Regions from separate parts of the Streptomyces graminofaciens genome, predicted to be linked through region 2. Evidence: riboswitches for the same ligand, from Rfam matches in the RefSeq annotation. Region 2 holds a riboswitch; each other region holds the start of a gene.
The links. Region 2 has a riboswitch for cyclic di-AMP ahead of SGFS_RS35795 (C40 family peptidase). Riboswitches for the same ligand answer to the same signal wherever they lie in the genome.
Positions count from the first base shown of each region.

Region 1: another riboswitch for cyclic di-AMP. It lies ahead of SGFS_RS12845 (M23 family metallopeptidase); the one in region 2 lies ahead of SGFS_RS35795 (C40 family peptidase).
Region 3: another riboswitch for cyclic di-AMP. It lies ahead of SGFS_RS46765 (C40 family peptidase); the one in region 2 lies ahead of SGFS_RS35795 (C40 family peptidase).
Region 4: another riboswitch for cyclic di-AMP. It lies ahead of SGFS_RS24665 (LysM peptidoglycan-binding domain-containing protein); the one in region 2 lies ahead of SGFS_RS35795 (C40 family peptidase).

Region 1 is NZ_AP018448.1:2,968,516-2,976,136, forward strand. Features, by position in the region: gene SGFS_RS12830 (rhamnogalacturonan lyase family protein) at 1-778, opposite strand, end outside; gene SGFS_RS12835 (GDSL-type esterase/lipase family protein) at 778-1,815, opposite strand; partial or broken gene SGFS_RS12840 (exo-rhamnogalacturonan lyase family protein) at 1,827-4,570, opposite strand; gene SGFS_RS12845 (M23 family metallopeptidase) at 4,799-5,791, opposite strand; cyclic di-AMP (ydaO/yuaA leader) riboswitch at 5,796-5,955, opposite strand; gene SGFS_RS12850 (alpha-galactosidase) at 6,258-7,621, opposite strand, start outside.
Region 2 is NZ_AP018448.1:8,135,598-8,143,218, reverse strand. Features, by position in the region: gene SGFS_RS35815 (cobalamin B12-binding domain-containing protein) at 1-265, opposite strand, end outside; gene SGFS_RS35810 (lipase family alpha/beta hydrolase) at 534-1,427, shown strand; gene SGFS_RS35805 (M23 family metallopeptidase) at 1,886-3,493, shown strand; gene SGFS_RS35800 (ATP-dependent DNA helicase) at 3,572-6,160, opposite strand; cyclic di-AMP (ydaO/yuaA leader) riboswitch at 6,432-6,605, shown strand; gene SGFS_RS35795 (C40 family peptidase) at 6,615-7,621, shown strand, end outside.
Region 3 is NZ_AP018448.1:10,600,465-10,608,085, reverse strand. Features, by position in the region: gene SGFS_RS46775 (ATP-dependent Clp protease proteolytic subunit) at 1-446, shown strand, start outside; gene SGFS_RS46770 (hypothetical protein) at 454-759, shown strand; cyclic di-AMP (ydaO/yuaA leader) riboswitch at 1,244-1,415, shown strand; gene SGFS_RS46765 (C40 family peptidase) at 1,419-1,892, shown strand; gene SGFS_RS46760 (ATP-binding protein) at 1,999-2,457, opposite strand; gene SGFS_RS46755 (helix-turn-helix domain-containing protein) at 2,706-3,575, shown strand; gene SGFS_RS46750 (DUF397 domain-containing protein) at 3,586-3,810, shown strand; gene SGFS_RS46745 (8-amino-7-oxononanoate synthase) at 3,862-4,989, opposite strand; gene bioB (biotin synthase BioB) at 5,165-6,379, shown strand; gene SGFS_RS46735 (adenosylmethionine--8-amino-7-oxononanoate transaminase) at 6,372-7,621, shown strand, end outside.
Region 4 is NZ_AP018448.1:5,769,203-5,776,823, reverse strand. Features, by position in the region: gene SGFS_RS24670 (LysM peptidoglycan-binding domain-containing protein) at 1-919, shown strand, start outside; cyclic di-AMP (ydaO/yuaA leader) riboswitch at 1,097-1,267, shown strand; gene SGFS_RS24665 (LysM peptidoglycan-binding domain-containing protein) at 1,272-1,973, shown strand; gene eno (phosphopyruvate hydratase) at 2,324-3,604, shown strand; gene SGFS_RS24655 (FtsB family cell division protein) at 3,713-4,189, shown strand; gene SGFS_RS24650 (DUF501 domain-containing protein) at 4,225-4,833, shown strand; gene SGFS_RS24645 (Ppx/GppA phosphatase family protein) at 4,830-5,774, shown strand; gene SGFS_RS24640 (NAD(P)/FAD-dependent oxidoreductase) at 6,275-7,621, shown strand, end outside.

The DNA.
Region 1 (7,621 bases), 5.2 Mb from region 2:
CGAACTGGTCGGCGGGCGAGGCCGCCGTGACCTGCGAACCGTCCGCGAAGGTCGTCCCGGCGGCCGTGTGCGCCAGCACCTCGGCCCGGCCGTCGCCGTCCAGGTCGAACACGGTCACGTTGTCGTCGTTGCGGTAGCCGCCGATGGCCGTGGAGCCGCTGATCGCGGCGGGCGCCGGGTCGTTGGCGCCGTTCCCGCCGACCTGGGTGTACGAGCCGGGTCCGAGGTCGACCCGCCACAGCGGCTCGCCGGTCAGCGTGTACGCCTCCAGCAGGTCGGGCTTGTCCCGGGTCCGCGAGAGCCGGCTCACGACCAGCTCGTACCGGCCGTCGCCGTCGAGGTCGCCCGGCCAGGCGTGCTGCACGGTGTAGTCGTCGGCGGTGGCGAGCGGGATCTCCGCGTACCCGGCGGCGAAGCCGAGCCCGGAACTCGGCTTCAGCTCCCGCCCGCCCACGACGGCCCGCACGGTGTAGGTGCCCGTGCCACGGCTGTTGTCCTGGTACGTCGTCGACCTGGTGATCGGCGCCCGGTTCAGCCGCTTGCCGCCCTTGTACACGTTGAAGGCGATGGCGTCGCCGTACCGCGCGTACTCCGTGCCGAGCAGGCGCCAGCTGAGAAAGGTGCCACCGTCGGACGGGACGGCGACCAGGCCGCGGTCCAGGTTCTCCACGATCCTGCGTGGGGTGTCGGCGGCGTGGCCGGCGGGCGCGGAGGAGAGCCCGGCCAGCAGGGCGGCCGCAGTGAGGACGACGGTTCTTCGGCGTCGCAGGTTACGCACTAACGCTCCTTGTGCAGAAGGGAGATGAGCCGGTCGGCCACCTTGCGGTGGCCCTGGGCGCTCGGATGGACGGCGCCGTGGAAGTCACCGTCCGCCACCGAGAGCCAGCCGGTCGTGTCGACGAACTCCGTTCGCGGGTCGGCGAGTTCGCCGACGACGGCGGCGATGTCGTCGGCGTGCGACCCGTCGAACGGGCGCAGCGCGAGGACGCGGGCGTGCGGTGCGGCCGTCCGCAGGCGTTCCAGATAGGCGCGGTAGGCGGGACGGAACTCGGCCGGGCCGTACGCCGTGTCATTGGTGCCCTGGTTGACGACGATCACATCGGCGTCGCGGTCCGAACGCGCCGGGGAGCCCGCGTGGTTCCAGCCGTACGCGGCACCGGCGGCCGGCACTCCCCCGTTCCCGGTCTGGATCACGCCCTGCCGGCCGAACCCGACCTGGGTGAGCGAGGCGTGCAGGGCGTCGGCGACGAGGGTCGGGTAGGCGGCCGTACCGTCCGCGCAGTCGGAGGTGTTGACCTCGCACAGGGCCAGGACGCCCTGGGTGATGGAGTCGCCGTAGAACGCCAACTGCCTTTTGTGTGGCTGATGTCGTCCCAACAGGTGGCCCCGGATCCCGGTCAGCGTGACCCCCGTCTCCAGCGGTGGCGTCCACCGGTTGGCCCGGGAGAAGACGTCCTTCACGGAGAGCTCGACGGTGTGCGGTCCGCGTCCCGGTGCCGTGATGCGCAGGTCGCTCCGGTCGACCGCGTACAGCTGCTTCGGGCCGCCGTCCACCGATACGTAGATCTGCGCGGGCACGGTGACCGAAGTGACGTCGAACAAGGTGTGGACGCTGCGGCCCGTGAACCGGAAGCGCAGCCTGGAACCGGAGTTGACGGTGGCGGCGGCCTGGGCGGTGCGGCTCCAGTGGCCCTCGTAGACGAGCCGCCGGTCGTCGGGACGCACCACGTTCGGCTCACCGGACGCGAGTACGGGTGGGGTGGCACCGGCCAGGAGACCCACGGTCGCCGCCGTACTCACGAGGACGCGGCTCATGAGAGGGCGCCTCATGACGGGATCCGATCGCCGATGAGCGCGAGGTTCTGGATCGCCGCGAGCGCCCACTGGGCGGAGGAGTTGGTGGAGATCCATGGGATCTCCTCGGTCCTGTGGAGCACGTCCGGGGTCTTGATCGTCACCCGGGACCAGTCGTTGGACGGGAAGTAGGTGTCGCTGCCGGTGTAGAACTCGTTCCAGGCGCGCTTGGCCAGCGTCGGGTCGTCCTTGTGGCGGGCCGCGTAGGCCGTGATGCGGGAGTGCGCGGCGGGCAGCGCGGAACGCCAGGTCGAGCCGGTGAGAGCGGTCTTCTCGGCGTTGGTGCCGTTGTAGTACTGCGCGTACTTCAGCCAGGCGTCGGCGAACTCGGGTTCCTTGTCGCCGAGCAGCGAGACGAGTTCGCTGTTGGTCTCCACGAGGCCGAACACCGCGCTGAGATGCGAGACGTTGACGCTCTTGTCGGTGACGACGGCGAACTTCCCGGTGTCGGCGTCGAGGAGGGCGTCGCCGGTGAAGAAGCCGTTGGGCTGGTCGGCGATGGTCCGCAGGGAGTTGACCAGTTTCTCGTACGCCTTCTCGGCGTTCGGGCCGCGTCGCTCCCATTCGGTGAGCCAGGCCGCCGACAGCGCGCCCCAGTCGGTGCCGAAGCCGACGGACAGGGCGTGGCGGTCGCCCGGTTCGTAGTCGTCGGTGCGGACCTTGCGCTGCGGGTCGACCTGTAGGAACGTCAGCTCGGCGGTGACGAGTTCGCGCAGTAGGTCGCCGGTGCGTTCGTCGCCGGTGAGGAAGTAGTGGAAGCGGCGGTTCGTGGCCGTGGAGATGCGTAGCTGCTTGGCGCTGTCGGCGTAGTGCTGCACGCCGTGCCGGGTGCCGAGTCCGGCGTACTTGCCGAGGTGGTGGACGTCGACCTCGCCGGTGTGCCGGGTCATGGCCTCGGCGAAGCGGAACGCCTCGGCCGAGCCGGTGCGCAGGAAGTGGTACCAGAGCCATAGGTCGGTGCCCAGCTCGGAGTTGTCCCAGGCGTAGCCGCCGACGTCGTAGCGCCAGACGTGGCGGTCGTTGTCGTAGGTGTGCTGGACGTCCCCGTAGTCGAGGAAGCCGTACCAACGGCGGTCCTCGCGCTGGTCGCGGTAGTAGGCGAACAGGTCGTCGAGGTGGTCCTCGATCGCCTTGCGAGCCGCGTTCGACCGGTCGACCGGGGCCCAGTCGCCGAAGATCCCCGCGGCGTGGAGGCGTTCTGGGGTGGCCGTGAGCAGCGGCGGGGTGGCCACGGCGGCGGCCTGCGCGGCCAGCTTCTCGGCGCTCGGGGTGGCGTCCAGCGCCCAGAAGGCCAGCTCGCTGGTGCGGGCGATCCCGTAGGGGTTGCCGAAGCCCGGCTCGTAGTCCTCGTAGGTGATCTCCAGGCCTTCGAGCTGCTTGTCGTAGGTGTCCTGGCCCAGGCCGTCGTGGTAGAAGCGCAGGTCGAGCGGGGGTGCGTCGGGCGAATAGAGCCAGAGCGTCACCTCGGCCGCGTCCGTGTGGGCGCCGCGGATGTCGAGCTGGGTGGGGTGGCGCTGCCAGAAGTCGCGCAGGCCGAAGGAGAGTCCGCCGCTCGCGCCGCCGACGTATCCGAAGCCGCCCGCGCGCTGTCCGGCGGCGGCCGGGATCCAGCCGTAGCCGGACCGCGTGCGCTTGCGGATGGCGTAGCCGTCGGCGGTCGGCTGGGTGAGCGTGAAGTCGCCCCACTTCGGGATGTAGGCGAGGCGGCCGGAGACCCGGCTGTCCCAGGTGGAGGTGTCGGGCAGCTTCTCGCCCGCGATCTGGGCCTTGCGCACGGCCTCGCCCGGGTCGCGGCGCAGCCCGGTGATCCCCTGCACCGCTTCGGCGAAGAGACCGCCGCCGGAGTCGGCGAGCCGGACATGGCGGTCGTACGCCTCGTCGCGGAGCGGCACGGTGAAGCGGACGCCGAGCCCGCGCAGGAAGTCGCCCTTGTCGGAGCCGGGTTTCTGCTCGCCGTCCCAGACGAAGGTGTGCACGAGCTTGAAGGACTCGGCGCCGGCGTGGAAGGCGAAGCGCAGGGTGAACGGCAGCCAGTCGCGACGCCCGTGCCGGTGGCGGCCCTCGACCCGGACGACGGCCCGGACCGGCCCGTCCTGCTCGACGGTCACCTTCTCGACCCGCCCGTCGAACTCCTCGACTTCGGCGCCGCCCTCGTATCTCCCCTGCCGCAGGGCGACCAGTCGGCCGTCGCGGGCGATCTCGGTGGAGCCACGGCTGACGCTGCGCACGACCGTGCGGGAGTTCCGGCCGCCGAAGACGACCGTGATGACGCCGGTCGAGACCTCGACATGGCCGCCGGTGCGGGTGACGGTCACCTTTCGCGCGGGGGCGGCCGGTGTCCGGCGGACAGGCGATACGTTTCCGCCTTCGGCGCGTCGGGGGCGATCGCGTGCGCCGTCCACTTCACCGATCCGTCGGGCCACTGGGCGGTGACCCAGCTCTGCACGGGGACGTCGTCACCGGCGGCCGTGGTGAGCCGGAAGCCCTGGCCGGCCTGGTGGGTACCGCGGGCCCACGGCACGCCCCAGGTGGTGCCGGCGTGCGCGCCCGGCGCCGAACCCTCCAGCCAGTGAAGTTCGGTGTCACCGGCCGAAGCGGCGCCCGAAGCTCCGTCCGGGGCGGCGGCGGCACTGCGGGACAGTGCCCAGGAGAACTGGGTGGCGGCGGCCGCGACCGCGGCACCCTTGATGACAGTGCGTCGGTCGACGCCGGACACACCGGACACAGAGGACCTCCGAAGGCATAGAAAGCGCTTGCGGAGATCACTGTGTCCTCACGGTCGCACGACTGTCGATACTTCGGTCAGCCATGCCACAAGACCGCAACACGATGATCATGATTCGCCCGGGCCGGGCCGCGACCCCACCGATCCGGGCGTGCCGAAGGCCGGACCCCGGGGATCGGGGGTCCGGCCTTCTGATCCTCTCGGCAGGGAGCGGGTGCGTCAGACGCTGACGCCCTTCTGCCGCAGATACGCCAGCGGGTCGATGTCCGAGCCGTAGTCCGGCGTCGTCCGGATCTCGAAGTGCAGATGCGGTCCGGTGACGTTGCCGGTGGCGCCGGAGAGGCCGATCTGCTGGCCCGCGCTCACCGACTGGCCGGCGGAGACGCCGATCGAGGACAGGTGGGCGTACTGGGCGTAGTAACCGTCGGCGAGCTTGATGACGATCTGGTTGCCGTACGCGCCGCCCCAGCCGGCGGAGACGACGGTACCCGCGCCGACGGCCTTGAGGGCGGTGCCGGTGGGGGCCACGAAGTCGACACCGGTGTGGTAGCCGCTGGACCACATGCTGCCCGCCGTCTTGTAGGCGGTGCCGATGGTGGCGCCCTCGATGGGCAGGGTGAAGCCGGAGTTGCTGGACTCCGAGGTCTGCGTGGTGGAGGTCGACTCCTCCGCGGCGGACTCGGCGGGCTTCGAGGACTCGGAGGTCTTCGACGACTCGGCGGGCTTGGAGGACTGCGACGACTGACGCTGCGTCGAGGACTGGGGCGCGCTGCTCGACGCGGCCTTGCCGCCGAGGGTGAGCTTGAGGCCCGGGTGGATGAGCGACGGGTCGGAACCTATCGCCTGGCGGTTGTCCGCGTAGATCCGCTTCCAGCCGCCGTCGACGTCCTGCTCCTCGGCGATCTTCGCGAGATAGTCGCCGATCTTGACCGAGTAGGTCTTCGTCTTCGACTTCTTGGTGCCGGTCTTCTCCGCCCGAGCGGCCTTTTCGGCCTGCTCCAGCCGTGCGCTCTGCTCGGCGGCGGCCTTCGCCGCGGCGATCGAGACCGTCTTCTCGGAAACGCCGGAAACGGCGGCCGTCGGCGTCGCCGCGTGGGCGCCGGCGGCACCCATCAGCGGGAGGGCGAGCGCGGCACCACCCGTTCCGGCGGCGGCGATCGAGCGGGTGAATCGCTGGGACTTCGGACGGCGGTGCTTACCCTTCGCGGGCATGACGAATTCCTCTCCGGCGCCTGCGAGGTGAGCTGTCGGGTGCGGACTGGAGATGCCCGGCCGTGCTCGCGCACGGCTTTACCCCTAGCCTGTTCCGGAGACCGGAACAGGCGGGACTACCTGTGGGTCCCCCGCTCCTGCCGTGGATCGGGTCGGTATACGGCTCCGGTCGGCGGCAGGATTGGGCGTCCGTCCGGATTGAGGCCGAACGTAAGCGACTTGCGGCTCAAGAGACAACTATTGGGATTACCTGTGCGTCTTCCTATCTGATCCTTATGCGAATTATCGATCACGCTCCGTAAATGAGCGTTCTCGCGCTTTTCGCAACCCCCCTGGAAACACGCATGAATTACGTGGACATGACGGCAACGGACCGTCACGAATATGACGCTGCTCACGCACCTACGGCCCAGTAGGCTTTATTCCAGGGCTTGCTGGAATTAAAGCTTCATTTCGGACACAACGCTCAAGTGCGACGCAGTCGGACAACCTTCGCATCAAAGTCACCGCGGAGCCCTGTCCGCAGTCCGTGATGCAACAGCACCGCCCCTCGGTACGTTTCGCCCGTTTCGCGACACTCATACGTCCTGTCCGGGTCGAGGCCGCGCAGCCGGACCGGGGCGAGCGGCTCGCCGTAGTGCTGGGCCTGGAGCCAGGCGAGGACGACCACCTCGTCGCCGTACACGTACTGCACGGCGCTCAGTCCGCCGGCCGGCGGCCGCAGCCGGTAGAGGTCGCCGCGCTGCACGACCGGCCGGATCTCGCGGTAGAGCTCGACCCAGCTCCGCGCCTCGGCCAGCTCCTCCTCCGTCCACTCGGTGAGGTCGCCGCCCACGCCGAGCACGCCCGCCATGGCACTGACGAAGCGGAAGCGCAGCGAGCTGACCCGCCCGTTGAGCTGGTTGTTCGGACTGTCGGTGACCCAGGCGGCCATGACCCGGGCCGGATGGATCTGGCTGAAGCCGTGCTGGATGGCGAGCCGGTCGAGCGGGTCGGTGTTGTCGGAGGTCCACACCTGGTCCGTGCGGGCCATGACCTCGAGGTCGATCCGGCCGCCCCCGCCCGAGCACGACTCGAAGGCGACGCCGGGGTGCGCGGCCCGCAGCCGGTCGAGGAGGGCGTAGAAGGCGCGCACGTGCTCGACCCACAGCTTCTGCGGATACGGCTCCCCGGGCCAGCCGGCGTCCGTGAAGCAGCGGTTGAAGTCCCACTTGACGTAGTCGATGGGCGCGCTGGACAGGAGCCCGTGCAGCTGCTCCCAGAGATACTCCTGGACGTCCTTGCGCGCGAGGTTGAGGACGAGCTGATTGCGTAGCTCCGTCCGCTTTCGTCCCGGATGGAACTGTGCCCATTCGGGGTGCGCGCGGTACAGCTCGCTGTCCGGGTTGACCATCTCCGGCTCGACCCAGATGCCGAACTGCATCCCGAGGGCGTGCACATAGTCGGCGAGCGGCTTCAGCCCCTGCGGGAAGCGGTCCGGGTTGGGGGTCCAGTCGCCGAGTCCGGCCCGGTCGCTGGTCCGGGTCCCGAACCAGCCGTCGTCGACCACGAACAGCTCCACACCGATGGCCGCAGCCCGCCGCGCGAGCGCCCCCTGCTGCTCCTCGGAGATGTCGAACTCGGTGGCCTCCCAGGAGTTGAACAGCACCGGCCGGTCCTGGTCCGCGTCCGGGATGACATACGCCCGCTGGTACGCGTGCCAGGCGCGGCTGGCGCCGCCGTGGCCGCCGTCGCTCCACAACCCGGCGAAGACGGGCGTCGTGAACGTCTCGCCGGTCTCCAGCCGCAGCAGGCCCGATTCGTCGTATCCGGCGCCGCCGGTGATCTGCA
Region 2 (7,621 bases):
CGGCGGCATCACGCTCGGCGAGCAGGTCGATGACGGCCGCGAAGAGCGTGTTGTGGGCGCCGGAGAGGATGGAGAGACCGATCGCGTCCGCGTCCTCCTGGATGGCGGTGCCGACGATCTGCTCCGGCGTCTGGTGGAGGCCGGTGTAGATGACCTCCATACCGGCGTCGCGCAGCGCCCGCGCGATCACCTTGGCACCGCGATCGTGGCCGTCGAGTCCCGGCTTGGCCACCACCACGCGGATCGGACCGGCTGCCACACCCATCACTGCCTCCATGAAACGACTACACCGACCAGTCCGGCCACTCGCACCCGCGCCGGGGTAGTGAACGAACGTTATCTCCAGCATCCCGCAACCGGCAGTTTCACAGTGGAGGGCGAGGGGGAAATCACACGACAGGACATACGTTCGCAGCGCACGGCAGTACGGACACGGGGAGCGCCCTGAGCGATCAGGTCACCGTCACAGCTCTCCATGAGGGCATACGGGGGAGGACAGAGTCGTCCACCCGCGTGCCGACAGGAGGTCGGGGATGTCGGGGACGAAGGTCACCAAGGCGGTTCAGCCCTTGCTTCCGCTCTACGAGCGGTTGCTGCCCGCCAGGCTGACAGGGCTGTCGATGGCCCTGCTGAAAGCGACCGCGCTGGAGCTCGCGATCCTCGCCGGACATCTGTTGATCTACCCCTCCGGGCTCGTCCAGGAACGCCGTCCGGCCCCCACCGCCCCGTCCGACCCCTCGCCGGATCTTCCCGACCGGACCGCTCAGCTGCCGACCGAGGAGAAGCCGCCCGTCGTCCTGCTGCACGGCTTCATCGACAACCGTTCCGTCTTCGTCCTGCTGCGCCGCTCCCTGGCCCAGCACGGCCGCCGCCAGATCGAGTCCCTCAACTACTCTCCTCTGACCTGCGACATCCGCGCCGCCGCCGAGCTGCTCGGCCGGCATATAGAGGACATCTGCGAGCGCACCGGCCACGACCGGGTGGACGTCGTAGGACACAGCCTCGGCGGGCTGATCGCGCGGTACTACGTGCAGCGCCTGGGCGGCGATCTCCGCGTCCGTACGCTCGTCACGCTCGGCACCCCGCACTCCGGCACCCGGGTCGCACCGCTGGCGAACGCGCACCCGATCGTCCGCCAGATGCGCCCGGGCTCGGACGTGCTCGAGGAGCTGCGCGAGCCGGCGCCGGGCTGCCGTACGCACTTCGTGGCGTTCTGGAGCGACCTCGACCACCTGATGGACCCGCTGGAGACCGCCTGCGTCGATCACCCCGATCTGATGGCGCAGAACACAAGGGTCACCGGCATCGGACATCTCGCGCTGCCCGTGCACCCGGCCGTCGCCGCCGGGATACGCCAGGCCCTGGACACCTCGCAGACCGGAGCCCTGCCCGCCACCGGCCACCCCGGAGGTCTGACCGTGGCGTAGGCCCTGCTCACCAGGGTCCGGCGCCGGCCACACCACGAGGGCCTGAAAGCGCGAGCCCCACCGCGCCAAACCACGCGAAACGGGGTAAACCCCGGTCACCTCCGCACGCCCCCGCCGCACACCCGGCCCGCGACACCCGCCCCACAGCCACAACACGCCCGTCGCCCGCGCACCACGCCCACCCCAGCCGCACGGGAGTCACGCCGGAACCGCTCCGACACCCCGCCGAGGTGGCCCGGGGGCTCGGCACGGCCGTTTCACAGCCCCGGCACAGCCGCCCACAATCGAACGGATTTCGAACCCCAGGCCAAAGTCCTGCCCGCTGATCGCCGAAAGACGCTCGAATGCCCGTTTCCTACAGCCGTGAAACCCGTTGAAGATTGTCGCGCCCGCGTACCGCCGGGTACAGTCACCGCACTGCTCTGCCAGCCCCTGTCGTCGAGGCGAAAGAGAAGTTGGTGAACGATCGTCACCCGTCGGGGACCGCAACACCCCCGGCCCCGGCTTCCGATGCCGACTCGGCGCCCTATGCGTCGCACGGCCACCAGGAGGCCACGTACGGCGACTTCACCACGTACGGCGACTACGGCGCCACGGGTTTTGACGCCGGTACCGGCGCGCACACGCCCGCCACCGGGACCTTCGCGGTCGACCCCCTCTTCGGCGACATGCCGGGCAACGACTCCGGTGCGGGCACCGGTTCGTACGACGCCTCGCAGTGGGCGACGGGCAGCCACCAGACGCTGAACTACGACCCGTACGCCGCGCAGCACCAGGCCGCGTACGACACGGGCAGCTACGACACCACGGACTGGACGACGTCCGGTTACGAGAACCTCGCCCAGGTTCCCGCGCAGTCGACGGGTCCCGACGGCAACACCGGCCAGTGGGACGCGAACGGCTGGCTCCAGGCCGAACAGCTCGACCGGGCCGATCAGTTGGGGCAGAACGACCAGACCCAGCAGTGGGTCGGCACCCAGCACTTCGACACCGGCGCGTACGACGCCACGCAGTGGAACGGCGACGGCGCACAGACGGCCGACGACGAGCACGGCGGCAGTGCCCCCGAGTCCTACGACGCCCACGAGCACCCTTCGACGGACACGTCGGACGAGCGCCCCTCGACCGTCTCGTTCCACGAGCAGGCGACCGCGACCTTCGAGCAGGTCGATCTGTACGGCGAGGCCCAATCCCTCCCGGCGGAGGACGAGTTCGGGGCCGACGGCGACAGCCGTGCCGCACTCCTCGACGACGAGGAAGAGGTCACCCCCGGCTCGGCCAGGAGCGGGAGCGCGGGCAACGGTGGCCGCGCGGCCACCCGTGCCGCCTCGCGCTCGCGACGCAAGGCTCCGGCCAAACGTTCCGCCCTGCTGACCGTCGCCGTTCCCTCGGCGTGCGTCATGGGTGTCGCGGGCATCGCGGCCGCCTCGGTCGGCACCGGCGTGGACGACACGGAGACGACGGCGACCACCAAGTCGGACGTCACCGCGGTCAAACCGTCCACCGCCAACAACAAGCTGGACACCCAGCTCGAAAGCCTCTCCGCCGGAGCGGACGACTTCGCCGACCGGGCGAGCCGTACGCAGGAGCGCATCGACCTCAAGGCACAGCAGGAGCTGGAGCAGAAGAAGGCGGCGGCGGAGGCGGCCCGCAAGGAGCGACTGCGCCCGAAGTTCGCGCTGCCGGTCGCCGCGCACGGACTCAGCGCCTACTACGGCCAGTCCGGCGTCAACTGGATGTCCCTGCACACCGGCATCGACTTCCCCGTCTCGTACGGCACGGCGGTGATGGCCGCGACCGACGGCACCGTCCGGACGCAGTGGAACAGCGCCTACGGCAACATGGTGATCGTGACGGCCAAGGACGGCACCGAGACCTGGTACTGCCACCTCTCCACGTACAAGGTCGCCTCGGGTACGACGGTCAAGGCCGGCGACACCATCGCCTTCTCGGGCAACTCGGGCAACTCGACCGGCCCGCACCTCCACTTCGAGGTACGCCCCGGCGGCGGCTCGGCCATAGACCCGCTGCCGTGGCTGCGCAGCCACGGGCTGGACCCGACGTAACCCCCGGTCTCGGTCAACGGCTTGCATACGCGGAGGGCCCCTGCTCGGTGAGCAGGGGCCCTCCGCGTATGTGCGGCTCTACAGCTTCTCCACCGGCGCGTACCGCAGCAGCAACCGCTTCGGCTTGGTGTCGCCGAAGTCGACCGTGGCCTCCGCGTTCGCGCCCGTGCCCTTCACTCCGACGACCGTGCCGAGACCGAACTGGTCGTGGGTGACTCGGTCGCCGACGGCCAGGGACACCACCGGCTTCTCGGACGTACGGCGGGTCGCGAAGCCCGAGGCACCCGCGGCCGAGGAGCGGGAGCGGGCGGACGACAGCGAGGACGCGATCCCGGCGGCCGGGCCCGAGGACACCGGCGCGGAGGCACCCTTCCGCTTCCACTCCAGGTGGGTGGCCGGGATCTCCTCCAGGAAACGGGACGGCGGGTTGTACGAGGGCTGGCCCCAGGCGCTGCGCAGCGAAGCGCGCGTGAGGTAGAGCCGCTCCCGCGCGCGCGTGATGCCGACGTACGCGAGGCGCCTCTCCTCCTCCAGTTCCTTGGTCTGGCCGAGGGCGCGCATGTGCGGAAAGACGCCGTCCTCCATGCCGGTCAGGAAGACGACCGGGAACTCCAGGCCCTTGGCGGTGTGGAGGGTCATGAGGGTGATGACACCCGAGCCGTCCTGCTCCTCGTCCGGGATCTGGTCGGAGTCGGCCACCAGGGCCACGCGCTCCAGGAAGGCGGGGAGCCCACCGGACACCGCGACCGCAACCGCGCCCGCATCCGCATCCGCACCGGCATCCGCACCGGCATCCGCGCCTTCGCCCTCGGCCGCGCCCTCGCCGCCCCCGGCAGCCGCAGCCTCGGCCGCAGCCGCCTCCTGCTCGAACTCCAGTGCCACGGCGGCGAGTTCCTGGAGGTTCTCGATGCGGGTCTCGTCCTGCGGGTCGGTCGATGCCTGCAACTCGGCCAGATAGCCGGTGCGTTCGAGGACCGCCTCCAGGATCGTCGCCGGACCGGCGCCCGACTCGACGATCGTGCGCAGCTCCTCCATCAGCGTGTTGAACCGTTTGACGGCGTTCGTCGACCGGGCCGCCATGCCGTACGCCTCGTCGACGCGCTTCAGCGCCTGCGGGAAGCTGATCTTCTCGCGCTGGGAGAGCGCGTCGATCATCGCCTCGGCGCGGTCGCCGATGCCGCGCTTGGGCACGTTCAGAATGCGGCGCAGCGGGACCGAGTCCTCCGGGTTGGCGAGGACCCGCAGGTAGGCGAGGACGTCCCGGACCTCCTTGCGCTCGTAGAAGCGGACACCGCCGACGACCTTGTAGGGCAGGCCGACGCGGATGAAGACCTCTTCGAAGACGCGGGACTGGGCGTTCGTGCGGTAGAAGACGGCGACGTCGCCCGCCTTCGCGTCACCCGCGTCCGTCAGTCGGTCTATCTCGTCGGCGACGAACTGTGCCTCGTCGTGCTCGGTGTCGGCGACATAGCCGGTGATCTGCGCGCCCGCGCCCGCGTTGGTCCACAGGTTCTTGGGGCGCCGGGACTCGTTGCGCTCGATGACCGCGTTGGCCGCGCTCAGAATGGTCTGGGTGGAGCGGTAGTTCTGCTCCAGCAGGATCGTCGTCGCGTCCGGGTAGTCCTCCTCGAACTGGAGGATGTTGCGGATGGTCGCGCCGCGGAAGGCGTAGATCGACTGGTCGGCGTCACCCACGACGCAGAGCTCGGCGGGGGGTACGTCCCACTCGTTGGGCGGTACGTCGACCGGGTGCTCGGAGGTGCCGACCAGCTCTCTGACCAGGGCGTACTGCGCGTGGTTGGTGTCCTGGTACTCGTCGACGAGGACATGGCGGAAGCGGCGGCGGTAGTGCTCGGCGACGTCCGGGAAGGCGCGCAGCAGATTGACCGTCGTCATGATCAGGTCGTCGAAGTCGAGGGCGTTCGCCTCGCGCAGACGCGACTGGTACATGGCGTAGGCCTGGGCGAGGGTCTTCTCGAAGCCGTCGGAGGCCTGGGCCGCGAAGTCCTCCTCGTCGATCAGCTCGTTCTTCAGGTTCGAGATCTTGGCGCTGAAGGACTTGGGCGGGAAGCGCTTGGGGTCGAGGTCCAGGTCGCGGCAGACCAGCGCCATCAGCCGCTTGCTGTCGGCGGCGTCGTAGATCGAGAAGGACGACGTGAAGCCGAGCTTCTTGCTCTCGCGCCGCAGGATGCGGACGCACGCGCTGTGGAAGGTCATGACCCACATCGCGTTCGCGCGCGGCCCGACGAGCTGCTCGACACGCTCCTTCATCTCGCCCGCGGCCTTGTTGGTGAAGGTGATCGCGAGGATCTGGCCCGGGTGGACATGCCGCTCGCCCAGCAGGTGCGCGATGCGGTGGGTGAGCACACGGGTCTTGCCGGACCCGGCGCCGGCCACGATGAGCAGAGGGGAACCGGCATGGACCACGGCCGCACGCTGGTTCTCGTTGAGTCCGTCGAGGAGGGCCGCCGGGTCGATGACCGGGCGTGAGGCGCCGTCGCGGTAGTAGGCGTCCCGGTCCGGGGGCGCGTCGAACTTCCCGCCGAACAGATCGTCCGGAATCGGCTCCGGTACGTGATCGTCCTCGGGCGGTGGCGGAGGTTCCTCGGTGTGGGCCCGTGGGGCCTGGAGGTCCGCCAGGAAGCTGTCGTCAAAGAGGCTGCTCATCGCTCTCCGAGTCTAGGCGCCTCCACTGACAGCCATGGGCCGCCCCGGAAAGTCCGCCCCGGCGATCTCCGGAGCTCCCATATGGACGGTGACCACCGGATGCGATCGTTCAAGGACGAATAGTGACTGTTGATCTCACTCATCGCGATCACCGTACTAAGGTCACAAAAACGTATCGGGCCTATCGGACATCAACCTTCACAGGGGCCACAGGAGTTGGCTAGCGTTTTGGGTTGGGTCGTACGACACAACCGGCGAACGTCGCCGGGCCGTTCGGCCTCCGCCGAGTCCGGTGCGTCCCCTGGGGCAGCCGGAGCCGGGGACCCAAACCGACCTTGGGGTGAATCGGCCCGCGTCGCCGCACGCGGCAGGGCCGTAGGGCAAACCTTCCGAAGCTTGCGCCCGAACCCGACAGCTAACTCGGTAGGCGGACAACGGAAGGAGTCGCCGACCCATGGCGCACCGAAAGCCTCGTCCGGCGCGCCCGGGCATACGCACCCCCGCCCTCGCCACCGCCGCCCTCACCTCCGTGGCCCTGCTCTCCCAGACGGCCAACGCGGCCCCCTCGGCCGACGACAAACCGAGCCTCGAAGAGGTCGAGAAGAAGGTCGACGACCTCTACCGCGGGGCGGAGACGGCCACCGAGAAGTACAACTCGGTGAAGGAGCAGACCTCCCAGCAGAAGAAGAAGGTCGACACGCTTCTCGACGACGTCGCCAAGCGCGCGGAGAAGCTGAACGAGGCGCGCGAGGAACTGGGCGAGTTCGCGGCCGCCCAGTACCGCACGGGCGCGGCCTCGCCCGACGCGGCACTGCTCCTGCTGGCGGAGAACCCCGAGGAGTACTTCGCCCAGAACCAGCTGATGGACCGGCTGACGGACCGCCAGCAGACGGCCGTCGACGACTACGTCACGCAGCAGGCCGACGCGGCGAAGCAGCGGCAGGAGGCGACCGAGGGCCTCGAACAGCTCACCGATTCGCAGAACGCGCTGAAGACCAGCAAGGCGAAGGTCCAGAAGAAGCTCGCCCAGGCCCGCGAACTGCTGTCCGAACTCACGGCCGAGGAGAAGGCCCGGCTCGCCGCGATCGAGAAGCGGGAGCAGGAGGAGGCCGACCGCAGGGCGGAGGAGCTGGCGCAGCAGCAGGCGGCGGCCGCACAGGAAGCTCAGCAGGCACAGGAGACCCCACAGGCTCCACAGGCTCCACAGGCTCCACAGGCTCCACAGCCACAGGAGACCCAGCAGTCCCAGGAGACCACACAGCCACAGGGATCTCAGCAGACCCAGCCCCAGGAGGACACCTCGACCGCGGTCGAGGACTCCACATACGCCTCGAAAGCCGCGAGGGCCCTCACCTTCGCCCGCTCACAGATCGGCAAGCCGTACGTCTGGGGCGCCACCGGCCCCGGCTCCTACGACTGCTCCGGCCTCACCCAGGCAGCCTGGAAGGCCGCCGGAGTCGA
Region 3 (7,621 bases), 2.5 Mb from region 2:
ACATCAACTCCCCCGGCGGCTCGCTCCGCGCGATGACGGCGATCTACGACACCATCAGCTTCGTCACCTGCGATGTGGAGACGATCTGCCTGGGGCAGGCGGGGTCGTCCGCCGCGGTGCTGCTCGCGGCCGGCACACCGGGCAAGCGGTACGTCCTGCCCGGCGCGAGGGTGGTGATCCGCCAGCCGGCGCTCACCGAGCCGATCGAGGGGCAGACGAGCGACCTGGCCATACGCGCCGAGGAGTTGGCGCGCGACCGCCGGATGCTGGAGGAGCTGCTCGCGCGGCACACGGGACGCGACCCCGAGCAGGTCCGCGCCGACATCGAGCGGGACAAGTTCCTCGACGCGCAAGGAGCGGTGGAGTACGGGCTCGCCGACGGAATCGTCCCGAGCCGCAAGACCTCGCGCACCCTCCCGGGCGGCACGTCCCCCGGCGCGAGGTGAGCCGCCGATGGTCCCCGAACTGCCGCCGCTGCCCGCCCTCACCCGCGCCGAGGCGGAGCTGATCGACCGCTACCTCGACGTCGTCGACCTCCTCGGCCGGATCAATCCCGCACGCCCCGGCGACACCTATCGCGGGCTGCGGGCGGCGCAGGCTCTGGTCGCAAAGGCGCACGCGCTGCGCGACGCACTTGAGTTGATGCACAGCCGGGGCGAACATGAAGTGCATGCCGCAACCATGGCGCGGGCCCTGCGCGTCCTCGACGGAGAACGACGCGCGGCCCGGGTCACCCTGCCGCCCGATTCCGACAGTTGATCCGGCCGCCCCGAAGCCGCGTGAAAGCCACACCGAAGCGCTCCGTCCACACCCGCACGAAGCCGCGCCGACCAAGCCGAACTCACCCGAATTCGAACCGGTCTGAACCGATCCGGGGTCGCCGGCCGTACTGATGGGCCGAGGAGACGTCCGGACCAGTTGGCATACGGACCGGATGTCGTCACTCGAAAGGCCTAGCGGGGCATCCTCCCCGAAGGCCCTTCGCAGTTGCGCAACGCGCCTACGTCAGGGCCGGAATGATTTGTTCCGGTGCAGGTGCGGGGCTCCTCGACCGGGTGGACAACAGCACCGAAAACACCCTGTCCACCCGATCGGGCGAGTGGTGAGTAAGGCCACAAATCCCCGATTCCGTTGGGATTTTCCGGCTTCGGTGCGTCAAGATCCCTTCCTGACGACAAGCCCCCGCCACAGCGGCGGGGCGATCCGGGTGGACGCCGAGTCCTGCCGCCGCCCGGATGACCGGTCGACAGGAGTGCATCGGCAGGAGTGGAGGACCCAAGCACGACGGGTCGCCGGAACGGTCACGCCATGACCGGGCCGAGCAGCCCTTGGGGTGAAGCCGCGTCACGCGGCCGGGCAACTTCGCCAGCCCGAATCCGACAGGTCATCCTTCACAGGCGGCTGACGAAGGGTTGCGCATGACTGCGCTGAATCGTGTCCCGTCGCTGTTGACCCGGGCCGGCACGGCCTCGGCTCTCACCATCGCCGCCGTGGGCGGCAGCATCCTGGCCCCGGGCGTCGTATCCGACGCCGAGGCGGCCACACCGGCGTCGAAGGCACTACAGGTCGCGGCTTCGAAGAAGGGTTCCCCGTACAAGTACGGCGCCACGGGCCCGGGCAGGTTCGACTGCTCAGGGCTGACCCTCTACTCGTTCAAGAAGGCGGGCAAGAAGCTGCCCCGTACTGCTCAGCAGCAGTACAACAAGACGAAGCACATCTCATCGAGCAAACGCACGCTCGGAGATCTCGTCTTCTTCCACTCGGGCTCGAACGTCTACCACGTCGGTATCTACGCCGGGAAGGGAAAGATCTGGCACTCGCCGAAGACGGGTGACGTCGTGAAGCTCGAAAAGATATGGACGAAGAGCGTCTGGTACGGCCGGGTCGTCTGATCCGCCGCTGACGGGCGGTGGCGGCGCGTCCTGCCGCCGCCCGCTCCACACCGGACACCGGCCCTCGCGCGACAGCACCGAGGGCCGCTGTCGTCCCACGGCCCCTTCAGGGCTCCTGCTGTCCGCCGGCCCTGACCGGCTGTACCGGCGCCGCCCACGGCAGCTCGATCGCCACCGTCTTGCCGCCCTCCCGCGTGGGTCTGACGCTCAGCCTGCCGCCGCACTCGGCGGTCAGCCAGCGGATGATGACCATGCCCCGGCCGTTGTCCTGCTGGACGGCGGCGGGCAGACGTTTCGGAAAGCGCGGATGGCTGTCGGTGACACCGATGTGCAGCCGCTCGTCGCGGTCGAGCGCGAGGTCGACGGTGAAGGTGGGCGATTGACCGAACGTGTGCTGGACGGCGTTGGTGGCGAGTTCGGACACGATCAGGCGCACGGTGTCGGCGGTGTCCGTGTCGCTCGGCAGGCCCCATTCGGCCAGCACGTTGGCGACGTATCTACGGGCAGCGGACACCGAGGCGGGATCGCTCGGCAGAGTGACGGATGCTTCCTGGTGGTCTGCCATGGCGAGGTCGTCCCTTTCCCACGGGACCGGTGTCCGACACGGAGCGGTTGGTTCGAGTACGGTCCCGGAACTGGTGCTTCGCGCCAGAGTGCCATCACCTGGGCCACAACGAGTGGCGATCCACCAAGATATGCATATATCTGTCGCTCGAAGCGGTGAACTCTCCGACGGCCGACCGTATTCGGGTGGACTCTCGGTCCATCCTCTGCGTCACCCGACCAGCACGCGCCGGGCGGAAGGAGAAACCCATGCAATACGGTCCGGCGGTACGTCGCCGCAAGCTCGGCGCCGAGCTACGTGATCTGCGCACCGGGGCCGGCCTCACCAGCACCCAGGCCGCCCGGCTCGTGGACTGGCACCAGTCCAAGGTGAGCCGGATCGAGACCGGCGCCAGCGGGGTGAAGCCGGCGGACGTGCGGGTCCTGCTGGACGCATACGGGATCGACGACTCCGAGCTACGGGAGTTGCTCCTGGCGCTCGCCGGCTCGGAGGACGGCGGCGGGCGGCACAACTGGTGGCACGCGTACCGCGGGGTACTGCCGCCGACGTACCGCGATTTCATCAGTCTGGAGTCCCAGGCCAGCGGGATGCGGACACTGGAGACCTCGGTGGTGCCCGGGCTTCTGCAGATCCCGGAGTACGCCCGGGCGGTCACCCGGGCCGCGGTGGAGGGGCTGGAAGACGACAAACTCGACGCCCTCGTGGAGGTACGGCTCGCGCGGCAGGACGTCCTGCGGGCGGATCCGCCGATGGAGCTGAGCGCCGTGCTCGACGAGGCGGTTCTCCGGCGTGAGGTGGGCGGACCCGAGGTCATGGCCCGTCAGTTGCGCCGACTGGCCGAGGCCGCGGCGCTTCCCCAAGTGCGGCTGCAGGTGCTGCCGTTCACTGCCGGGGCGCATATCGGCATCACCGGGCCTTACGTAATCTTCTCATTTCGGAGCACATCCGATCTGGACGTCGTTGTTCTCGACCACTTGACGAGTAGCCTCTACCTCGAGCGGAAAGAAGACCTCAAGGCTTATGTGGAGGCCTTCGACACCCTTCAGATCCACGCCCTTTCGCCCGAGGAATCGTTGGATTACATCGCCGGACTGGCCGAGTCGGCCGACGGCGCGTAAGGAGGCACCAATGTCCGCACTGCCTCGGAACGTACCCACCAGTACCGCGCTGCGCGGTGTGCGATGGGTGCGCAGCAGCCGCAGCACCGGAATGAACAACTGCGTCGAGACCGCCCGGCCGTGCCCCGGCCCCTGGGCCGGACTGGTCGCCGTACGCGACTCCAAGAACACGGCGGGGCCCGCCCTGCTGTTCGCCCCCGGAGCCTGGGAGGGGTTCCTCACCGCGCTTCGGTAAGCGAGAGCGCCCAGCACCATCGCCCTTGGCGAGCACGGCCGGGACGCCGACTCACGGTCGCGTATCGCCGATGATCCCCACGGCTCGGTCGATCTGCCCCTCGGTGAGATCCGCGCGGGCGGTCAGCCGCAGCCTCGAGATGCCGTCGGGCACGGACGGTGGGCGGAAGCAGCCGACGGCGAGCCCCGCCGTACGGCAGTCCGCCGCCCATCGCACCGCCTGATCCGCAGACGGCGCGCGCACGGACACCACGGCGGCGTCGGGCCGCACCGCTTCATGGCCCGACGCCGTCAGCCGTGTGTGCAGTTCCCTCGCCACCTCACGGGCCCGCGCGGCCCGCTCCGGCTCACGGCGCAGCAGCCTGAGCGCGGCCAGGGCGGCGCCGGTGGCGGCCGGGGCGAGGCCCGTGTCGAAGATGAACGTACGGGCCGCGTTGACCAGGTGGTCGATGACGTGCGCCGGGCCGAGGACGGCGCCGCCCTGGCTGCCCAGGGACTTCGACAGCGTGACCGTCACGACGACGTCGGGGGCGCCCGCGAGCCCCGCCGCGTACGGGGCACCCCGGCCACCGTCGCCCAGTACGCCCAGGCCGTGGGCGTCGTCCACGACGAGCCCGGCGCCGTACTCACGGCACGCGGCAGCCAGTTCGGCCAGCGGGGCGGCGTCCCCGTCCACCGAGAAGACGGTGTCGGAGACCGCGACGGCGGGCCCGGCATGGGTGCCGAGCGCCTTGCGGACGGCCTCCGGGTCGGCGTGGGCCACGACCTGGGTGGTGCCCCGGGCCAGTCGGCAGCCGTCGATGAGCGAGGCGTGGTTGCCCGCGTCCGAGACGACGAGGGAGCCGTGGGGGGCGAGGGCGGTCACGGCGGCGAGGTTGGCCGCGTAGCCGGAGGAGAAGACCAGGGCCGCCTCGAAGCCGGTGAAGTCGGCCAGCTCCCGCTCCAACTCGCCGTGCAGTTCGGTGGTGCCGGTGACGAGCCGGGAGCCGGTGGCACCGCCGCCCCACCTGCGGGCGGCCTCGGCGGCGCCCTCGGTGATCTCGGGGTGCCGGGCCAGGCCCAGATAGTCGTTGCTCGCGAGGTCCAGCAGCGGCGACTCGGCCGGACGGGGCCGCAGCGTCCGTACGAGCCCGGCGCGGCGGCGCACGGCCGCCTGCTCGTCGATCCAGCCGAACGCCATGGGTCCCTCCGGGGTGGTGTGGGCCGCCCACGGAGCGGGTGCTTTTGTAGGCAGTTCACAGACCCTAGCCGCACGATCAACCACCCACGATGTGGCAATACCCACACGTCTTACGGACTCTCTTGTACGAACCATCCTTGGCCCGGGGCCACCGCGTAGGACAGGATCGGCTCTCATGGACCTGCTGAACACGCTGGTGGACAAGGGGCTTCGGCGCGAGTCGCCGAGCCGTGCCGAGGCGCTCGCCGTGCTTGCCACCTCCGACGACGACCTGCTCGACGTGGTGACCGCGGCCGGCAAGGTGCGCCGGCACTGGTTCGGACGCCGGGTGAAGCTGAACTACCTGGTCAACCTGAAGTCCGGCCTGTGCCCCGAGGACTGTTCCTACTGTTCTCAGCGGCTCGGCTCCACCACCGGCATCCTCAAGTACACCTGGCTCAAGCCGGACCAGGCCTCCGAGGCCGCCGCCGCCGGTTTGGCGGGTGGCGCCAAGCGAGTCTGTCTGGTGGCCAGTGGCCGGGGCCCGACCGACCGGGACGTGGACCGGGTCTCCGACACCATCAAGGCGATCAAGGAAGCGAACGAGGGCGTCGAGGTGTGCGCCTGCCTCGGTCTGCTCTCCGAGGGCCAGGCCGAGCGACTGCGCGAGGCCGGGGCGGATGCGTACAACCACAACCTCAACACGTCCGAGGCGACGTACGGCGACATCACGAGCACGCATACGTACGCCGACCGTGTCGACACCGTACAGAAGGCGCACTCGGCCGGTCTTTCGGCCTGTTCCGGGCTGATCGCGGGCATGGGCGAGAGCGACGAGGACCTGGTCGACGTGGTCTTCTCGCTGCGCGAACTGGACCCGGACTCGGTCCCGGTGAACTTCCTGATCCCGGTCGAGGGCACCCCGCTGGCCAAGGAGTGGAACCTCACCCCGCAGCGCTGTCTACGGATTCTGGCCATGGTGCGCTTCGTCTGCCCGGACGTCGAGGTGCGTATCGCGGGCGGCCGCGAGGTCCATCTCCGCACGATGCAGCCGCTCGCCCTGCACCTGGCCAACTCGATCTTCCTCGGCGACTACCTCACCACCGAGGGCCAGGCCGGCAAGGCCGACCTGGAGATGATCGCCGACGCCGGGTTCGAGGTGGAGGGCGCGGACCAGGTGACCCTGCCGGAACACCGGGCGAGTGCGGTGGTCAGCGGGTGCGGGTCGGCGGAAAACGCCGGATGCGGGTCGCACGAGGGCACGGGGGGCGGCTGCGGGTCCCACGAGGGCGGCGGAGTCTGCGGATCCGTTCCCGCCGCCGCGTCCGCTGCGAAGGCGAACGAGGCGCGTACGGACCTGGTCGCCGTACGCCGCCGGGGTGCCGGAACGGATCTCGCGCCCAATGCCTGATCTGCCGGTCTCCGAGCTGCTGGATCTCGACCGGCGGCACGTCTGGCATCCGTACGGGCCCATGCCCGGCCGGGTCGAACCGCTCGTCGTGGAGTCGGCGAGCGGGGTCCGGCTGCGGCTCGCGGACGGTTCGGGCGAGCTGGTCGACGGCATGTCGTCCTGGTGGTCGGCCATCCACGGCTACAACCACCCGGTGCTCAACGAGGCCGCGCACGGGCAGCTCGCCCGGATGAGCCATGTGATGTTCGGCGGGCTCACGCACGAGCCCGCCGTACGGCTCGCGAAGCGCCTGGTCGACATCTCCCCCGAGGGTCTGGAGCATGTCTTCCTGGCCGACTCGGGCTCGGTGTCGGTCGAGGTCGCGGTCAAGATGTGCCTCCAGTACTGGCGTTCGCTGGGCCGCCCCGGCAAGCAGCGCCTGCTGACCTGGCGCGGCGGCTACCACGGCGACACCTGGCAGCCGATGTCGGTGTGCGACCCCGAGGGCGGGATGCACGAGCTGTGGACCGGGGTGCTGCCCCGGCAGGTGTTCGTCGGCCCGCCACCGGTCGCGTACGAGGAGTCGTACGCCGATCAGTTGCGTGCGGCGATCGAGCGGCACGCGGACGAACTGGCGGCCGTGATCGTCGAGCCGGTCGTGCAGGGCGCGGGCGGGATGCGCTTCCACTCCCCCGCGTATCTGCGGGTGCTGCGCGAGGCGTGCGACGCGCACGGCGTGCTGCTGGTGTTCGACGAGATCGCGACCGGGTTCGGGCGCACGGGCGCGCTGTTCGCGGCGGAGCACGCGGCGGTCACGCCGGATGTGATGTGCGTGGGCAAGGCGCTCACCGGCGGTTATCTGACGCTGGCGGCGACCCTGTGCACGGCAGCAGTGGCCGACGGGATCTCGCGGGGCGAGGTGCCGGTACTGGCCCACGGGCCCACCTTCATGGGCAACCCGCTCGCGGCGGCCGTCGCCGGCGCGTCGATCGATCTGCTGCTGGGCCAGGACTGGCTTTCGGAGGTCAAGCGGATCGAGGCGGGCCTGCGGGAGGAGCTGGCACCGGCTTCGGACCTCCCTGGTGTGAAGGACGTACGGGTGCTCGGCGCGATCGGTGTCGTGCAGCTCGACCACGAGGTGGACATGAGGGCGGCCACGGCGGCCGCGGTGCGCGAGGGCGTGTGGCTGCGGCCGTTCCGGGATCTCGTCTACACGATGCCGCCGTACGTCACGGGCGACGAGGACGTGGCGCGGATCGCGCG
Region 4 (7,621 bases), 2.4 Mb from region 2:
GAGCGCGGCCAGCGGAACGACCTGGGACCAGGTGGCGGAGTGCGAGAGTGGCGGCTCCTGGAGCGCCGACACCGGCAACGGGTACTACGGCGGCCTCCAGATCTCCCAGAAGAACTGGGAGAAGTACGGCGGCCTCGACTACGCGATGAGCCCCGACCAGGCGAGCCGTTCGCAGCAGATAGCCGTGGCCGAGAAGGTCCTCGCCGACCAGGGTGTCGGCGTCTGGTCCACCTGCGGACTCCTGCACGGCCTCGGCGACGACTCGACCCCGGACAAGGTGGATACGGGCGTCGCGGACGAATCGTCGGGTTCGAGCAATTCAGGTGATTCGAGCGATTCGAGCAGCTCGGATGGTTCCGGCGATTCATCCGATAATTCCGATTCGTCCAGTTCCTCCGACTCCTCCTCCGGCTCCTCCTCCGGCTCCTCCTCGGGCGACACCGAAGGCTCGACCGAGTCCCACACCGACTCGACCGACTCCGGCAAGGCTGATTCGCAGGGAGCCGGAAGCTCGTCCACAGAGGACACCGAGGGCGGAAACCAGACCGACAAGTCGGATAACTCAACCCAGAACGGCAACTCTTCGGTCGACGCGGACAGCGAATCCAGCACCGGCCGCCATCGCGGTGGCAGCGCCGACGAGAGCGCCGCGGACGCCCGTACCGACTCGGAGTCCCCCGACGGTTCCTCCGGTCGGCATGCCTCCCGTGGTGGCGACGCGGCCCGCGAAGCCGTCGACGGCTCGTACGTCGTCCGCGTCGGGGACAACCTGACGGCCATCGCCGACTCTCTTGGCCTCGACGGCGGATGGCGGGTGCTCTACGCCGAGAACGAGTCCACCGTCGGAACTGATCCGGACCTTATCCTCCCCGGTCAGACCCTCGAAGTAGGTGCCGAAACGGGCGAAAAGCAACGGTAGTTGGCGTCATGGTTCGCCCGTTAATGCCCGTTTTGATCTCAGTGGGACATGAATCACAGAAGTCCTGATCGTCTTTGAATTTCCCCCAATCGCATGTCTACGGTCGTGACCGCTCGCCACAGCGGGCCCCTGCGGTCGAAACGCCGAATCCTGCCACCGGCCGTACGGGAACAGTCGTCGCGTCAAGCGCCGTAGGCAGGAGCGGGGGACCCAAGGTAAGCGCCGGGCCCAGCACTTGAGGCTGGACTCGGCTTGGGGTGAAGCCGTGTCTCTTTCGGGAGGCGCGGCCGGGCAACTCAACCGGCCCGAACCCGACAGCTCACCTCGCAGGCGTCGGTGAGGGGATCACTCCATGCTGTTTTCCGGCCAGGGCAAGCACCGCCGCCCGTCCAAGACCGCTCGCGCCATCGCCGCCGTCGGTGTCACCGGCGCCGCCGCCATCGCCGCCCCGCTCATGGTGGCCGGCAGCGCCTCGGCCGCCACCACGTCCGAGTGGGACGCCGTCGCCCAGTGCGAGTCCGGCGGCAACTGGTCCATCAACACCGGCAACGGCTACTACGGCGGCCTGCAGTTCTCCGCCTCCACCTGGGCCGCGTACGGCGGCACGCAGTACGCCTCCAGCGCCGACCAGGCCAGCAAGGCCCAGCAGATCGAGATAGCCGAGAAGGTCCTCGCGGGCCAGGGCAAGGGCGCCTGGCCGGTCTGCGGCACGGGTCTGTCCGGCGCCGCGTACGACGGTGCCGCCGCCGACAGCGGCAGCTCGGACTCCGGTTCCTCCAGCTCCTCGCAGGAGAGCACGCAGGAGAGCACGCAGAACACCACCGAGGAGACCCGCGCCTCGCGCTCCTCCGACCGTGCCACCGTCGAGACCCCGACCGGCAAGAAGGTCAAGAAGGGCGACGGCGAGTACAAGGTCGTCAAGGGCGACACCCTCAGCGGGATCGCCGCGAAGAAGAACGTCAAGGGTGGCTGGCACAAGCTCTACGAGCTGAACAAGGACATCATCGACGACGCCGACTTCATCTACCCCGGCCAGCAGCTCCACCTGAGCTGATCCCGGCCGCTCGGAAGCTGGGAAAAAGAGAGCCGCTCCTCAGCTGAACCACGGTGCCTCCACAGCCGTGTCCCCCATTGTGAAGGCACCGTGAGGGTCGTCCCCCCGTCCCCACGGGCTCCCCGCCTCGGTGCGCATTCCCCCGTACGCACCGGGGCGGGGCTCTTTCTTTTTCTCTTTCGCCCCATTTCTTGTTCACCCCCTCTTTGTTCCGGACGGGAACAATGGGTACCGTCTGTCTGTCCACGGGACGGTCGGTCGGCTGCCGACGGCCCCGGGGCGGTTAGGCTCTAGTCGCATGGCCCACGCGGCCGCGCACTATCGCGTCACATCCCAAGAAGGAGATGCTCGTGCCGTCCATCGACGTCGTCGTAGCCCGGGAAATCCTGGACTCCCGAGGCAACCCCACGGTCGAGGTCGAGGTCGGCCTCGACGACGGCAGCACCGGTCGTGCCGCCGTCCCGTCCGGCGCCTCCACCGGTGCCTTCGAGGCCGTCGAGCTGCGTGACGGCGACCCCGACCGCTACCTCGGCAAGGGCGTCGAGAAGGCCGTCCTCGCCGTGATCGAGCAGATCGGCCCGGAGCTCGTCGGCTACGACGCCACCGAGCAGCGCCTGATCGACCAGGCGATGTTCGACCTGGACGCCACCGACAACAAGGGCTCCCTCGGCGCCAACGCCATTCTCGGCGTCTCCCTCGCCGTCGCCCACGCCGCCTCCGAGGCGTCCGACCTGCCGCTCTTCCGCTACCTGGGCGGCCCGAACGCGCACCTGCTGCCCGTTCCGATGATGAACATCCTGAACGGCGGCTCGCACGCCGACTCCAACGTGGACATCCAGGAGTTCATGATCGCCCCCATCGGCGCGGAGTCCTTCTCCGAGGCCCTGCGCTGGGGCGCCGAGGTCTACCACACCCTCAAGAAGGTGCTGAAGACCAAGGGCCTGTCCACCGGCCTCGGCGACGAGGGCGGCTTCGCCCCGAACCTGGAGTCCAACCGCGCCGCCCTCGACCTCATCCTCGAGGCCATCAAGGAGGCTGGCTACACCCCCGGCGAGCAGATCGCCCTGGCGCTCGACGTCGCCGCCTCCGAGTTCTACAAGGACGGCGTCTACACCTTCGAGGGCAAGGAGCGCTCCGCCGCCGAGATGACGGACTACTACGCCGAGCTCGTCGCGGCGTACCCGCTCGTCTCCATCGAGGACCCGCTGTTCGAGGACGACTGGGACGGCTGGAAGACCATCACCGAGCGTCTCGGCGACAAGGTCCAGATCGTCGGCGACGACCTCTTCGTCACCAACCCCGAGCGTCTCGCCCGCGGCATCGAGGAGGGCGCGGCCAACGCGCTGCTCGTCAAGGTCAACCAGATCGGCTCGCTGACCGAGACCCTGGACGCCGTCGAGCTGGCCCAGCGCAACGGCTTCAAGTGCATGATGTCCCACCGCTCCGGTGAGACCGAGGACGTCACCATCGCCGACCTCGCCGTCGCCGTGAACTGCGGCCAGATCAAGACCGGCGCCCCGGCCCGCTCGGACCGCGTCGCCAAGTACAACCAGCTGCTGCGCATCGAGGAGATCCTCGACGACGCCGCGGTGTACGCCGGCCGCAGCGCCTTCCCCCGCTTCAAGGGCTGAGCCCCCAACCAGGGGTAAGGCTTAGCCAGTCGTACGTACGTCCCCGTACGCGGTCCCGTACCGTGTGCGGGGACGTACGCACGTGTGCAAGGGGAGGCGGAGAGCCAGATGGCCGTGAAGGACCGGGACCGTTTCTCCACCGCGACCCGGCTGAAGCTGCTCGGCGAGCAGACGGCGGCCCGGGTCTACCGCTCCCAGACCAAACGCCAGGCCCGCCGCTCCCGGCTCACCGGCCGCGCCGCGCTGCTCGCCCTCGTCTTCTGCTCGCTGATCGTGGCCCTCGCGTACCCCATAAGGGAGTACGTCTCCCAGCGTGCCGAGATCGCCGACATGGAGCGGCAGCGCGAGCAGGCCCGGCAGCGGGTCGAGGAGCTGCGTGACCTCAAGGCCCGCTGGCAGGACGACGCGTACGCCGAGCAGCGCATCCGGGAGCGGCTGCACTACGTCATGCCCGGCGAGACCGGCTATGTCGTGATCGACCCGGACGCGGCCAAGCAGTCCCGTACGACGCAGGGCGCGGCCGACCGCCCCTGGTACGCCAATGTCTGGGACGGGGTCGACAAGGCCGACGCCACCGACCAGTGAACCGACCAGAGCTCTAGAGAGACTTACGTACAGGTATGGAAACCCCTCCGCCGCCCACCCCGCGCACCGAGCCGACCGACGCGGACGTCGAGGCCTTCAAGCAGCAGCTCGGGCGTCCGCCGCGCGGGCTGCGCGCGATCGCGCACCGCTGCCCCTGCGGGCAGCCGGACGTCGTCGAGACGGCCCCCCGTCTGCCGGACGGCACGCCCTTCCCCACGACGTACTACCTGACGTGCCCTCGGGCCGCCTCCGCGATCGGCACGCTGGAGGCGAACGGCGTGATGAAGGAGATGACGGAGCGGCTCGGGACCGACCCCGAGCTGGCCGCGTCCTATCGCGCCGCCCATGAGGACTACATCGCCCGCCGTGACGCGATCGAGGTCCTGGAGGGATTCCCGAGCGCGGGCGGCATGCCGGACCGCGTGAAGTGCCTGCACGTCCTCGTGGGGCACTCCCTGGCCGCCGGGCCGGGCGTCAACCCGCTGGGCGACGAGGCGATCGCGATGCTGCCGGAGTGGTGGGCGAAGGGCCCGTGCGTGGTGCCCTCGACGCCGCCCGAGGGCTGGCAGGTCGACGCGAGCGAGTCCGGATACTTCGCCTTCAAGCCGGTCGACGCCGACAAGCCCGAGGAGGACGGCGAGTGACCCGCGTCGCCGCCATCGACTGCGGTACGAACTCCATCCGCCTCCTCGTCGCCGACGCCGACCCCGAAAGGGGCGAACTGGTCGACCTGGACCGGCGGATGACGATCGTTCGGCTCGGCCAGGGCGTCGACCGTACGGGCCGGCTCGCCCCCGAGGCGCTGGAGCGGACCTTCGCCGCGTGCCGCGAGTACGCGGCGCTCATCAAGGAGCACGGCGCCGAGCGGCTCCGCTTCGTCGCGACCTCCGCGTCCCGCGACGCCGAGAACCGCGACGAGTTCGTACGCGGCGTCCTGGACATCCTCGGCGTCGAGCCCGAGGTGATCTCCGGCGACCAGGAGGCCGAGTTCTCCTTCACGGGCGCCACGAAGGAACTGCTCGGCAGGGACGACCTCGCCAAGCCGTTCCTCGTCGTGGACATCGGCGGCGGCTCGACCGAGTTCGTCGTCGGCGACGACCATGTGCGTGGCGCCCGCTCGGTCGACATCGGCTGTGTACGGATGACCGAGCGGCACCTCGTACGGGACGGCGTCGTCGTCGATCCGCCCGGGCCGGAGCAGATCGCGGCCATCCGGGCCGACATCGAGGCCGCCCTCGACCTCGCGGAGCGGAGCGTGCCGCTGCGCGAGGCGCACACGCTCGTCGGACTGGCCGGCTCGGTCACGACCCTCTCCGCCATCGCCCAGGACCTGCCCGAGTACGACTCGCGGGCCATCCACCACTCCCGGATCTCGCACGGCCGCGTCCGCGAGATCACCGAGTGGCTGCTGCGCTCCACCCACGCCGAGCGCGCGGCGGTCCCCTCGATGCATCCCGGGCGGGTCGACGTGATCGCGGCGGGCGCCCTCGTGCTCCTCGCGATCATGGAGCGGATCGGCGCGGAGGAGGTCGTGGTGAGCGAGCACGACATCCTGGACGGAATCACCTGGTCCATCACTCGATGAGGCATTTGGCCCGTCGGATTTCGGGCGTTCTCCCGGTCCGGCGGGCACGCTTGTGAGCAAGTGTTTGCTACTCGTCGGTAGTCTCGCTTGAGCAGGTCGGATAACGTCTGAGCGCGTCCGAGGGGCGCCTCGGCACCCCTCGATGACGTGCCGTCGAGAAACTTCGTGAAGTTCTTCACAAGAGAATCGGCCCTGTTGGGCGACGTTTTGAGCCTGCGGTGAGCCTTCGGGGCCTCCGGGGCGAGTCGAGGGGTCCCGCGCGGGCGTTTCGGAGGGGTCGCGTCCGTGTGAAAACACGGCCCGGTCGGAGGCGTTCGCAAGGGGTCCGGAAGCTCGGAAGAGCAGTTCACGCGGCATTGACAACGCCCCGCCACGCAGGGTGGTTCCCCGCTCGTGCCCTGACCTTGATCTCGAGGGCCGCGCAGTGTATCAGAGGGGCTGTGGAAGCTTGTGAAGGGGCGCACGAGCGACCCCCGGATGGCGGGTACATACTCGATGGCATGAGCACCACGGAGCGTCCCAGGATCCTCGTAGTAGGCGGTGGGTACGTAGGCCTGTACGCAGCTCGGCGCATCCTCAAGAAGATGCGCTACGGCGAGGCGACCGTCACGGTCGTCGACCCCCGGTCGTACATGACCTACCAGCCCTTCCTCCCCGAAGCCGCCGCCGGCAGCATCTCCCCCCGGCACGTCGTCGTCCCGCTGCGACGCGTGCTGCCGAAGGCGGAGGTCCTCACCGGTCGGGTCACCACCATCGACCAGGACCGCAAGGTCGCCACGATCGCCCCGCTGGTCGGCGAGGCGTACGAGCTGCCCTTCGACTACCTGGTGATCGCGCTCGGCGCGGTCTCCCGCACCTTCCCGATCCCCGGCCTCGCCGAGCAGGGCATCGGCATGAAGGGCATCGAGGAGGCCATCGGCCTGCGCAACCACGTCCTCGAGCAGCTCGACAAGGCCGACTCCACGACCGACGAGGACGTCCGCCGCAAGGCGCTGACCTTCGTCTTCGTGGGCGGTGGCTTCGCCGGCGCGGAGACCATCGGCGAGGTCGAGGACATGGCCCGCGACGCCGCGAAGTACTACAAGAACGTGTCCCGCGAGGACATGCGCTTCGTGCTCGTCGACGCCGCCGACAAGATCCTCCCCGAGGTCGGCCCGAAGCTCGGCCTGTACGGCAAGGAGCACCTGGAGGGCCGTGGGGTCGAGGTCTACCTCAACACCTCCATGGACTCCTGCGTCGACGGCCACGTGGTGCTGAAGAACGGCCTCGAGGTCGACTCCAACACGATCGTCTGGACCGCCGGCGTCAAGCCGAACCCGGTTCTCTCGCGCTACGGCCTGCCGCTCGGCCCCCGTGGCCACGTCGACACCCAGCCGACCCTCCAGGTCCAGGGCACCGACTACATCTGGGCCGCCGGCGACAACGCCCAGGTGCCCGACGTCGCCGCCCGCAAGGCCGGTGTCGAGAACGCCTGGTGCCCGCCGAACGCACAGCACGCGCTGCGTCAGGCCCGGGTCCTCGGCGACAACGTGGTCTCCGGTATGCGGGGCTTCCCGCAGAAGGAGTACGCGCACTCCAACAAGGGTGCGGTGGCGGGCCTCGGCCTCCACAAGGGCGTCGCGATGATCGTCATGGGCAAGATGAAGATCAAGCTCAAGGGCCGCCTGGCGTGGTACATGCACCGTGGCTACCACGGTCTGGCCATGCCGACCTGGAACCGCAAGATCCGCGTCTTCGCCGACTGGACCCTCGCGATGTTCCTCAAGCGCGAGGTCGTCTCCCTCGGTGCCATCGAGACTCCCCGTGAGGAGTTCTACGAGGCCGCGAAGCCGGCGCCGGTCGCTGCC